DNA from 3 places in the Halomonas sp. R57-5 genome. Region 3 is predicted to be linked to each of the others. Evidence: predicted binding sites of a transcription regulator. Region 3 holds the regulator's gene; each other region holds the start of a gene.

Region 1 (2,495 bases), 590 kb from region 3:
ACCAATGTTTATCGTATTACCCGGTTGATCCATGATGACGATGACGGTATCAGGCAGAGGTTCTATTACAACCCCGGCGTAGGGACATCTAAGTTTCAGCGCTTTACCGGCGGAGCCTTCGGTCACGGGCTGAGCACAAACCTACAGGAAGGCTATGACTGGCTGGCAAGGCGTTACAGTGAAGGCGATGAGATCTGGATATTCGGGTTCAGCCGTGGTGCCTACACCGCCAGAAGCCTGGTGGGGATGATTCGTAAATGCGGGCTAGTGCATGTCGTCACGCCAGGGTTGCTCGATAAGGCCGAAAGTATTTATCGAAACCGCGATTTGCACCCCGATTCTGAGGTGTGCACAGGGTTCAAGGAGAGCTTCAGCCTCCAGCCCAGGATTCATTTCATTGGTGTGTGGGATACCGTTGGCGCGCTGGGCGTGCCCGGAACCAACCTGTTCAAAAGCAAATACGATTGGCACGATACCGAGCTTTCCAGCATTGTCGATCATGCCTATCAAGCGGTCGCGCTGGACGAACACAGAGCGACTTACAACGTATCGCTCTGGACAAGCAAGGATGGCAAGCAGAAAACGGGCAATCGCGACGTAGAGCAGTGCTGGTTTATCGGCGCCCACGCCAATGTAGGCGGCGGCTATGGTGCTGACGACACACTGGCCGATATATCGCTGAGCTGGATGTTAGCCAAGGCGCAAAAGGCAGGCCTAAAAGTGGCACCCTACGAAGTTGCTGAGGATGCCTGGAAGACAGCACCCAAAGACTCGTTTTCTGATTTCCTGAGGGGGTTCTACGCCAGATACAAACGCCTTGGAAACACCTCTGACGGCCGTTTTTACCGACAATATGCGGAAGTGATGCCAGGGCAGTGTGCGGTGAATATTTCAGTCGATGAGAGTGTTTGGAAGCGCTGGGCCGATACAACGTGTGAGTACCGGCCGCGTACTTTGACCGATGTCCCCCTTTTCCCACCGGAGGAGTAGGCCGAGCGGGCACTTTTGACTCGCAGGCTACGAGCTGGCGCTATGCCGCATTCACCCAGGCGCCATAAGCAGTCGCATGAAAGTGATGGCTGACCTAGATCACGAAGTGGCCACTATCGACTAAAAACTAAGTATTCAAAGTAGGTTTAACCTAAGTTAACTGCTAGTCTCGAAGCATTAGAGCGAAAAACGCCGCAGGGATAATATGATGCAGAATGCCCGCATAACGCTTCACCCAAGCAAGCAGCGCATGCAGGTGCAGGTTGATAGCATTCTGATAGCCGACTCCACCAATACGCTCGAACTCCGCGAACACGGCTACTCGCCACGCCATTACTTTCCACGTGAAGACGTGCGGATGGATTTACTCACCGTTTCAGAGACCATCACTTATTGCCCCTTTAAAGGGCATACGGTGTATTTTTCGCTGGGTGAAAGTCGGGATATTGCTTGGAGTTATGAGGAGCCGATTGAAGGTATGAAAGCTTTAGCAGATAGGGTTGCATTTTCTGAGGAAGTTAGCGAATGACGCTTTTCGACCCAAAGCTGACGTTCGCATATGCAAATAATACGTCACAGGCAGGGTGCTTGAACGTCTACCTACTGCGTTCATAACCAAGCAGGTGGCTCAATATAATTGCACCGCAAGTTCTACCTAGAACAAATCCTACTGACGGCTGCTGCAACTCATCAAAAACTCCATTTGATGATTTATAAGGGAATATCGATACCGTTAAGTTACGCTGGTTTCCGTATAAAAAATTTATTCAAGGGAATGGGAGCATCCAGAAAACCATGCATATTTCAAAGCTGAAATTGGTCAACTATCGAAATTTTAAGAACACCACGTTGTATTTTAAGCGAGGTGTCAACACGATTATTGGCGAAAATGGTTCTGGTAAATCAAATATCCTCCGCGCTATACGTCTCCTACTGGATGACCACATGGTGCGAGCTGCCCATCGCCTGGATGAGTCAGATTTCTGTCGTTCACTAAGTCGGTGGCAAGGCCACTGGATTATCATTAGTGTGGAATTCGAGGAGATCAGCTCTGACGAAGCTGTGCAGGCGCTATTTCTACAGACCACCGCCATTCTAGAGGATGGCCCGATCGCAAAGGCGACCTATAACCTTATCTTTCGTCCTAAAAAGGAGATCCGCCTTAAGCTGGCCTCGCTTGGAGACTTCGACAATGATGAGCTAGCGGACATTCGAGACGCGATCACAATCGATGACTACGAGACAATATTCACAGGTAGAAGCAGCGCTGACTTTACTGACCAGTCGGTATACGAATCTATCGTGGGTGATTTCGATATGTGCTGTTTCAGCCCGGAGACTGAATTTCCGGAGATCGGGTCGAAAGTGCCGGGTTTTCTCTCAGTTACAAAAGAGGTTTCGCTGACTTTTGTCCAGGCCTTGCGAGATGTTGTTGCGGAGTTCCATAACAACCGAACGAACCCACTGTTTACGCTTCTTAAGAGCAAGAGCGGCGAAATAGATCC
Region 2 (2,495 bases), 120 kb from region 3:
TTTGAAGAGCAGAAAATCCCGGTACTCAAGAAAACCCCTAAAGGCGCACCCTCTACCGCGGAAGGTGTGCTGGAAGAGCTGGCGCTGGATTACCCACTGCCCAAGGTGATTATGCAGCACCGGGGGCTGGCCAAGCTTAAGTCCACCTACACCGATAAGCTACCGCGTTTGCTCAATAAAGCCACTGGCCGGGTGCACACCAGCTACCACCAGGCGGTCACCGCCACCGGCCGGCTGTCGTCGTCGGACCCGAACTTGCAGAATATCCCCATTCGTACCGAAGAGGGGCGCAAAATTCGTCAGGCATTTATCGCCCGCCCCGGTTATCGCATTGTTGCCGCGGACTACTCGCAGATCGAGCTGCGTATTATGGCGCACCTTTCCGAGGACAAAGGCCTGCTGGAAGCCTTTGCCGAGGGGCGTGATATCCATACTGCTACCGCGGCGGAAGTGTTTGGCACCTCCCTTGATAAGGTGTCGGGCGACCAGCGGCGCAGTGCCAAAGCGATTAACTTCGGCTTGATCTACGGCATGAGCGCCTGGGGGCTGTCGCGCCAGCTGCATATCGAGCGCAATCAGGCGCAGACCTACATCGACCGCTACTTCGACCGCTACCCCGGCGTGGCTCGCTATATGGAGCGCATCCGTTCCCAGGCGGGGGAAGATGGCTTTGTCGAAACCGTGCTGGGTCGGCGGCTATACCTGCCGGAAATTCAGTCGCAAAACCGCAACCGCCGTCAAGGCGCCGAACGCACCGCCATTAACGCACCGATGCAGGGCACCGCGGCGGATATCATCAAGCAGGCGATGATCGATGTGGATGCATGGCTGGCAGAAGGTGAGTTCGACGCGCTGATGGTCATGCAGGTGCACGATGAGCTGGTATTTGAAGTGGCCGAGAAGCAAGTTGATGCGTTTATCGAGCAGGTGCAAAAACGCATGCAGGGTGCGGCAGCGCTAAAAGTGCCGCTAATAGTAGAGGCGGAGAGCGGCGCCAATTGGGATGAGGCGCACTAGCCAGGTGATAAGGGCATTTTGTCGCAACCGCAACATGCATAGATAAGGAATTGACCAGGATCAAATTTTTGACTCGGGTGGAGGCATAACCTTATACCCATCGCTTTGCCTGGGTGAGCGCCAGTCAGTGGTTTCCCGGTGGGGCGAGGGGTGTGTTTAAGCTATCCATCGGGAGTCACTCATGGACATTGTTGAATTATCCAGGTTGCAGTTCGCCTTTACGGCGATGGTGCATTTCCTGTTTGTACCTTTAACGCTAGGGCTATCGATACTGCTGGCGATTATGGAGACGGTCTATGTGATGACCGGTAAGACCATTTATCGTCAGATGACCAAGTTCTGGGGCAAGCTGTTCGGTATTAACTTTGCGTTGGGGGTAACCACCGGCATCGCTATGGAGTTTCAGTTCGGCACCAACTGGTCGTACTACTCTCATTATGTCGGCGATATCTTCGGCGCGCCGCTGGCGATAGAAGCCTTGATGGCGTTCTTCCTTGAGTCGACCCTGGTCGGGCTGTTCTTTTTCGGCTGGGATCGCCTGTCAAAAGAGAAACATCTGGCGGTTACCTGGTTGATGGCGCTGGCGACCAATATGTCGGCCCTGTGGATTCTGGTGGCCAATGGCTGGATGCAGCATCCCGTGGGGMCAGAGCTCAACCTTGCCACCATGCGTATGGAGTTGACCAGCTTTGCTGAAGTGCTGCTCAACCCCGTTGCCCAAGTCAAATTCGTGCATACCGTGTCGGCGGGCTACGTCACCGGCGCGGTTTTCGTGCTGGCGATTTCAAGCTGGTACCTGCTCAAGGGTCGCGAGATCGCCTTTGCCCGGCGCAGCTTCACGATTGCGTCGGCCTTTGGCTTGGCCAGTGTACTGTCGGTGATTGTTCTGGGCGACGAGTCTGGTTATGAGCTGGGAGACGTCCAAAAGGTCAAACTGGCCGCCATCGAGGCCGAATGGCAAACCCATCCCGCTCCGGCCGCCTTTACCCTGTTTGGGCTGCCCAACGAGGCTGAACAGCGCACCGACCTAGCCATCAAGATACCTGGCGTGATGGGCTTGATCGCTACGCGCTCGCTGGATACCGAAGTGATGGGGATACGCGAGCTTAAGGCGGAGCACCGCGAACGCATCGTCAACGGCCAGGAAGCCTATGCCCTTATGCAGCGCCTGCGCAGCGGTGAAGAGCGCGAAGGGGATCAGGCCCGGTTCGAGGAGGTGCGCAGCGATCTCGGCTATGGGCTGCTGCTTAGCGCTTATAGCGACGATGTGGCCAATGCGACGGCCGCCGAGATTAACCAGGCCGTAGAGGCGTCGATTCCCAAGGTTTGGCCGCTGTTCTGGTCTTTTCGGGCCATGGTAGCCGCTGGCTTTAGCATGCTGCTGCTGTTTGCCCTGGCCCTCTGGCATAGCGTGCGCCGTCAGCCTGAGAAGTCCCCTTGGTTACTGCGCTTTGCGCTGTTCAGCCTGCCGCTACCCT
Region 3 (7,219 bases):
GAGTGCCTGTGTTACTTACTGCCCAAAGCGCTGTTTCAGCAACTGTGTCGTCACTACCCTGACTTCAGCAATTTCTTTCGCCAGTCGCTGACCCATAAGGCGCGTCTGCTGACCGAAAAGCGCGCCGAAGGGGGTGTCACCATGGCGGGCTTTATGTTGGCCAAAGTGAGCGAGTGTATGCGTGAGCCGCTGCTAATGGCGGCGACGACCGATATAGCCAGCGCGGTCAAACAGCTCAACGCTAGCCACGCCGATAGCCTGCTGGTAGAGACCCAGGACACCCTGGGGATGGTGACTAAAACCGATCTGCTCAATGCCCTGGTGCTGCAGGGCAGCGCGGTAACATCGCCGGTGGATGAGATTGCCCATTTTAATTTGGTGACTGTCGCGCCGGATCAGTATTTATTTGAGGTATTGGTGCTGATGACCCGCCATAAAGTGGCCCGGGTGGTCGTGATGGAGCAAAACGCCTTGAAAGGCGTTGTTGAGCTCACTGACGTGCTTAGCTACTTCTCAAGCCGTAGCTATGTGGTGAGTCTGCAGGTAGAGCAGGCAACCAGCTTAGAGGCGCTTGCAGCCGCCAGCCAGCGTACCCCGGAGCTGGTCAAAGCGCTGATGGCCCAGGGCGTTAAGCTGCGCTTTGCGATGGATCTGCTCGCCGCACTGAACGGTCGCATCATCAGTAAAGCCTGGGAGTTCACCATTAATGAACGCTACCACGGGCAGAGCTGCATGATGGTGATGGGCAGCGAAGGGCGCGGTGAACAGATTCTCAAAACGGATCAGGATAACGGCCTGATTCTGGCCGATGAAACCCAGTGGCCTGACCTTACAAGCCATATGCAGACGCTCACTGATACGCTGATTCAGCTCGGTTATCCGCCGTGCCCCGGCAATATTATGGTGTCTAACCCCGAGTGGGTGGCCACGGTGTCGCAGTGGAAAGGCCATATCGCCAAGTGGGCCAGGGAGCGTGATGGCGACAGCCTGATGAAGCTGGCGATTATGCTCGATGCCCATGCGGTGGCGGGTAACCCAAGCCTACTCGAAAGCGTTCGCGAAGAGCTGTTTGAACGCTGCTCGGGCGATGAGCTGCTGCTCTCCTATTTCGCCCGCACGGCGCTGCGTTTCTCGACGCCGCTGACGCTGTTTGGCTCATTGAAAAAGCCCCAGCACGGTATCGATATTAAGAAAGGCGGCATTTTCCCGATTGTTCACGGCGTGCGCACCATGGCACTTGAACGGCGGATTAAAGCCACTTCAACACTCGACCGGCTTGACGCCCTGGCCGCCGATGGCCGTTTGGATCGCCGCTTTGCCGATGACCTGGGTGAAGCGTTGGCACTGTTTTCCGAGCTGCGTCTTAAACAGCAGCTAAGCGTTTTGGAGACGCCTGCCGGTCATCAAGCCGGTGCCTCAGACGTCAACGCCCAAAACGGCAGCCGCGCTAACCGTGTGGTGGTGCAAAATCTCTCTTCCCTGGAGCGCGACCTATTGCGCGAAGCGATGCATATTGTCAAAGACTTTAAGCAGCGGCTTTCCCATCGTTATCATTTGGAGTATTCGTGAGCGGAATGCGGCTGTTAGATCGACACGTAGGGCTATTTAGCGGTTCATTGCGCACCTTACTGCGCCGTGAAAGTGATCGTCGGCGTTGTGCGGATTCTCCCTATGCGTGGCTGTTTCAACCTTATATGGGCGATGAGCTGGTAGCCCTCGTCTGTACGACAACGCTCACGTCGGCATCGCCGGTGATCAGCTTGGCGGCGGTGGTGCTGAGCCAGCAGCAGGTACGAACCAGCCGCGCTTTTGTGATGACGTTAGGCAGCACGAAACAGCCCGAAAGTGCGAAGCTGCGCCGTCATCATTTGCTATGTGAGGCAGGGGAGGTGCAGCCGCCAAGCAGTGATAACTTGAGCGCGTTAGTGGAATTTATCGGCAACCGGCCCATAGTGGGCTGGCAGTTGGAGCAGCGCATTGGAGCGTTGAATACACTACTGACTAAGCGGCTGAATTTTGCGCTACCCAATGCCCAGGTTGATGTGGCGAGACTGCATCAGCGCCAACTGCGGCGTTTGCATCCGGAGGTAGAAGCGCCCAGCAGCTTCGCCCAGGCGCTGGCATGCTGGCAGGTGCCTGCCATGGGTGTGCAAAGCGTGCTTGCCGAGGCAACCGCCAGCGCACTTCTGTATATGCGCCTACAGCGCGTTATGGCGGAGGTGGCATAGGAATGGTGGAAGCACTAGTGTTTGGGTCAGGCGGTGAGTGTTGTTAGAATGTGGCAATATTTCCTCTTTTAGCGCCTTTCACTATCGGCAGTGCTTATTTCATGCAATCCCTAGATTATTTCGACCCGCATTTTGACACGCCAGATGTTGCTCCTGCAGCCTCTCCAGACGCTGTGCAGGCTGATGCTAAGCAGAAGCGTGAATTTAACAAGCTGCAAAAGCGTCTGCGCCGAGAAGTGGGCAATGCGATTATTGATTACCAAATGATCAATGAAGGCGATCGCGTGATGGTGTGCCTCTCCGGCGGTAAGGACAGCTACACGATGCTGGAGATTTTGCGCAACTTGCAGCGCAACGCGCCAGTTAACTTTTCGTTGATAGCGGTCAATCTGGATCAGAAGCAGCCGGGCTTCCCTGAGCATGTGCTGCCTGCCTATCTGGACAAACAGGGGGTGGAGTATCATATCGTAGAACGCGATACCTACTCGGTGGTGAAAGAGAAAACCCCTGAAGGTAAAACCACCTGCGCGCTCTGTTCACGGCTTCGCCGCGGCTCGCTGTATGGGMTTGCCGAAGAGATTGGGGCCAATAAAATTGCCCTGGGCCATCACCGGGAAGATATTCTTGAAACCCTGTTTCTGAATATGTTCTTCGGCGGCAACCTGAAAGCGATGCCGCCCAAGCTGCTATCCGATGATGGTAAGAATATCGTTATTCGGCCGTTGGCCTACTGCAAAGAAGCGGATATTGCGGAATTTTCGCGGCTGATGGCGTTCCCAATCATTCCCTGCAACCTGTGCGGCTCCCAGCCTAATATGCAGCGTCAGGTGGTCAAAGAGATGCTCGCCGAGTGGGATGAGAAGTTCCCTGGCCGTCTGGAAAGCATGTTTAAAGCGGTGACCAATATTGCGCCCTCCCAGCTGGCAGACCGAAGCCTGTTTGATTTTGAGGGCTTAGAGGCGAAGCAGGCGGAGCTGCTGGCGGGTCGCATCCAGGCCTTCAACGTCAGCTAACCGTTTGCTCTTCCTCTTCGGCGAGGGTAATCAAACGCGGCATATCGAGAATATTGACCTCTCGCCCGGAAACCGCCACCACGCTTTGTTGCTGAAAGCGGCTTAAAATGCGGCTGACGGTTTCCACCGCTAAGCCCAGGTAGTTGCCAATATCGGCCCTCGGCATTGAGAGGCGAAAACTGTAGGGCGAGTAGCCCCGGCGACGAAAACGGTCCGAAAGGGTAATCAAAAAGGTGGCCAGCCGTTGATCGGCGGTTTTTCGCGAGAGTAGGCGCATCATGCGTCGGTCATCGCGTAACTCTTTGCTCATGCTCCGATACAGCTGGCCACGTAGCTCAGGGATCTCTTCTGAGAGCAAATCCAGGCGGTCAAAAGGAATCTCGCAAACGGTGGTGGTTTCCAGGGCGATAACGCTACCGGGGTAGTGCTCTTCATCAATGCCATCCAGCCCCACCAGTTCACTGGGCAGGTAGAAATTGGTCAACTGCTCACTGCCGTTACCTTCGGCGGTGACCTGTTTCAAACTCCCCGAACGCACCGCGTAAACGCTGGTAAAAGTATCACCCTGGCGAAACAGCGGCTCGCCTTTTTTCAGCGGCGCACGGCGGCGAATAATCGCATCGAACTGCCCCATATCGTCCAACTCAAGGGCAAGCGGCAGGCACAGCGAGCTAAGGCTGCAGGTTTGGCAGCGCGCTTCGTGGAGTAGCGAGCGTCGGCTGCTCATAGGTTCCAACATGCGGTGCTCCTTGAGTGGGTCAGGATAAAATTAGCAAATTCTTACTTATTGTGGTGCCGTTAGCATGCCTGCAATAAGGTGATTAAACAATCTTAGAGTAGCGCTGCCCTATTTGCCCAGAAAGATGGGTATCGAACGCCATGGCTAAATGGCGCACCAGCAGTCGACCCATGGGCGTGGCGTTAAGTCGATCACCACTACGGGTCAGTAGGCCATCTTGCTCAGCGCTCTGTAAACGCTCCAGAGCGGGGGCAAAATAGCGGGGGGCATCGATGTTCCAGCGCTGGCTGACCGCAGCCAGATCAATGCCCATATCGCACATCAGCCGCTCAATCACATCCCGCCGGATTAGGTCGTCATCACTCAACCGCACGCCTCGCACAGTAGCGAGCTGACCCTGATCCAACGCCGCCTCGTAGCTTGCCAGATCGCTCGGGTTCTGCGCGTAGACGTCATCAATACGTGAAATCGCCGAAACGCCAAGCCCGATTAAATCGCACTGGGCATGGCTGGAGTAGCCTTGGAAGTTGCGCTGTAGCGAGCCGTCGCGCTGAGCAATGGCCAGGCTATCATCAGGCCGGGCAAAGTGATCCATGCCGATATGTACGTAGCCAGCCGCGGTGAGCATTTCAATCGTGGTGCGCAGAATTGCCAGCTTCTCTTCACCGCCCGGCAAATCATCGACATTAATACGCCGCTGGGGAGCAAAGCGCTCGGGCATATGGGCGTAGTTAAATACTGAAAGACGCGCCGGATTGAGTTCAATCACCTGGCGGAGGGTATTCGCAAAGCTCTTTTCTGTCTGAAACGGTAAACCGTAAATAAGATCGAGATTGAGCGAGCGAAAGCCCAGGCGATGCGCCTCTTCCATCAGCGTTTCGGTGAGTACCCGCGGTTGAATGCGGTTAATGGCTTTCTGTACCAACGGGCTTAAATCCTGCACGCCCAGGCTAATGCGGTTAAAGCCTAACGACTGCAGGTGGCGCAGGGTAAATACATCCGCTTCCCGGGGGTCTATTTCAATCGCGTAGTCGCGATCGGCAGAGGACGAAAGGCCAAACCGGGCATCCAAACGATCAATCAGGTCGCCCATCTGATTCAAGCTAAGAAAGGTCGGCGTTCCGCCACCCCAGTGTAGCTGCTCCACCGGTCGTGATGTATCCAAGTGGCGTGCGGTCAGCACCATTTCACGGTCGAGCCGGGATAAGTAAGGCTCGGTCAGGGCGGTGTTCTTGGTGGCGATTTTATTGCATGCGCAGTAGAAACAGATCTTGCGACAAAAAGGCACGTGAACATACAGCGACAGCGAACGCTGACTGGCATTGCTACGCTCTAGTGCCTGGGTCAGGTCACCGGGGGTGAATTGGTCGTGAAATGACAGCGCCGTGGGGTAAGACGTGTAGCGTGGTCCGCTGGTGTCGTAGCGGCGCAGCAGGGCTTCATCCCACACCGGCTGCAAGGGCGCTGCCGCCACAGACGAGGCAAGAGGTGAAACCGCAGGGGCATGAACGGGCATGAAGGGGCGCTCCGACGTGAGGTAATGCCGCTAGCCTAACCCGTGACGAAAGCGTAAAGATTGAGCCATGTCATGCTATTAGAGGTTGTGTGCCGTAAGAGTCCAGAGCTGCCACAGCGCAAACGCGATAATCGTTAGTGCCGCCACGCTGCGCGTCGCCGGGTGGCGAATCAAGTGGCTTAGCTGGCGCGCAGCGAGGCCAGTGACGAGCAGCGCCGGCAGGGTGCCTAGCCCAAATGCGCCCATTAGCAGCGCGCCCTGGAGCGGGTCGGCAATCGCCAAGCTCCAGGCCAACATGGAGTAGACCAGCCCACAGGGTAGCCAGCCCCAAAGTGCGCCCAGCGCGAAGGCTTGAGGGATATACACCACCGGCATTAAGCGCCGCCCCACAGGCTCGATAAAGCGCCATAGACGGCGGCCAACCGCCTCCACTTTGAGCAGCCCTTTCCACCAGTTGGCGATATACAGTGCCATCAGGATCAGCATCAGCGCGGCAAACACCTGAAGCAGCATTCGTGCCGTGGCGGAAAGCGAAAATAGCGTGCCCAGCAGGGCAACCAGCGCGCCTGCGCTCATATAGCTAATAATACGGCCAGCATTGTAGCTGAGTAGCAGCCCCCCCATACGCGCTGGATGGCGCATGCTGGGGGGTACTGCAAAGGTGAGGGCGCTCATAATGCCGCCGCACATACCAATGCAGTGGGCACCGCCCATTAAGCCAAATACGAATGCCGCCAGCAGCGGCGGTAGATCAAGCCCTGTGGGATTCATGGCCGAGGCTCTTGGTCGTCGGGGGCGTTTTTATCTTTTGGTGCGACGGTTTTTTGCTTGGCTGGCGGGCGCTGGCGGCGCTGTTCGGGGGGAAGATCGTTGTCGTCCTCATCAAACAAGATGCGGTGCGCCGGGCCTTCTAAATCGTCGAACTGATCATTTTTGACCGCCCAGAAGAAGGCCCAGACGGCGAGTCCGAGCAGAATCAGCGAAAGCGGAATAAGCAGGTACAGAATCGTCATGCGGTTACCGGTGTTGACGTGCCAAGCGTTGGTGCGGGCTGGGGGCGCCAGCGTGACAGCCGCAGGGCGTTACCCACCACCACTAGCGAGCTAAGCGACATACCAATCGCGGCTAGCCAGGGCGGCACCAGCCCCATCGCCGCCAGCGGCAGCGCCGAAACGTTGTAGCACACTGACCAAATCATGTTCTGGCGCATGATACGCCGCGTTGCGCGGGAAATCTCGATGGCCTCAAAAATTCGCATTAGACGTGGGCTGAGCAGCACCGCATCGGCGCGGGTCCGGGCAAGATCTGTCGCTCCATTCATGGCAATCGCTACATCAGCGCCAGCCAAGACTGGCACGTCGTTGATGCCGTCACCAATCATCACCACAGTTTCGCCAGCGGCTTGGAGTTCTTTCATTCGGGCCAGCTTGCCCTCTGGACTGGTACCCGCGTGCCAGGTGGTAATATTGAGCTGGCTGGCCAGGCTTTCCACTGCATCCTGAGTGTCGCCAGAAAGCAGCTCTACGTTTAACCCCTGGGTCTGGAGGGCCGCGATCGTCGCCGCAGCGTCATCGCGAACGCCGTCATGCAGACCAAACCAGGCGCGGGGCATGCCGTTTTCGCTAAGCAGCAGCCATTGGCCCTTGGCGGGCGCCGACATACTGCTAGCCACGGCGCCATCGACAGCAAATTCGTACTTGCCCAACCGCCAGCGGGCACCGTT

The links. The regulator FNR, encoded in region 3, switches genes on or off when oxygen is low (the NO sensors DNR and NnrR bind a similar motif). The targets are predictions, from matches to a motif close to TTGATNTANATCAA.
Region 1: a site for FNR is predicted at 1,080-1,093, ahead of HALO_RS08180 (DUF427 domain-containing protein). Genes of this name have one in related genera too.
Region 2: a site for FNR is predicted at 1,068-1,081, ahead of HALO_RS04825 (cytochrome ubiquinol oxidase subunit I). Genes of this name have one in related genera too.

Annotation. Positions count from the first base shown of each region.
Region 1 is NZ_LN813019.1:1,784,722-1,787,216, forward strand. Features, by position in the region: gene HALO_RS08175 (DUF2235 domain-containing protein) at 1-990, shown strand, start outside; gene HALO_RS08180 (DUF427 domain-containing protein) at 1,199-1,519, shown strand; gene HALO_RS08185 (ATP-dependent nuclease) at 1,786-2,495, shown strand, end outside.
Region 2 is NZ_LN813019.1:1,074,666-1,077,160, forward strand. Features, by position in the region: gene polA (DNA polymerase I) at 1-1,017, shown strand, start outside; gene HALO_RS04825 (cytochrome ubiquinol oxidase subunit I) at 1,199-2,495, shown strand, end outside.
Region 3 is NZ_LN813019.1:1,195,300-1,202,518, forward strand. Features, by position in the region: gene HALO_RS05355 (DUF294 nucleotidyltransferase-like domain-containing protein) at 1-1,569, shown strand, start outside; gene HALO_RS05360 (DNA polymerase III subunit epsilon) at 1,575-2,228, shown strand; gene ttcA (tRNA 2-thiocytidine(32) synthetase TtcA) at 2,330-3,241, shown strand; gene fnr (fumarate/nitrate reduction transcriptional regulator Fnr) at 3,234-3,980, opposite strand; gene hemN (oxygen-independent coproporphyrinogen III oxidase) at 4,063-5,496, opposite strand; gene HALO_RS05380 (sulfite exporter TauE/SafE family protein) at 5,575-6,267, opposite strand; gene ccoS (cbb3-type cytochrome oxidase assembly protein CcoS) at 6,264-6,509, opposite strand; gene HALO_RS05390 (heavy metal translocating P-type ATPase) at 6,506-7,219, opposite strand, start outside.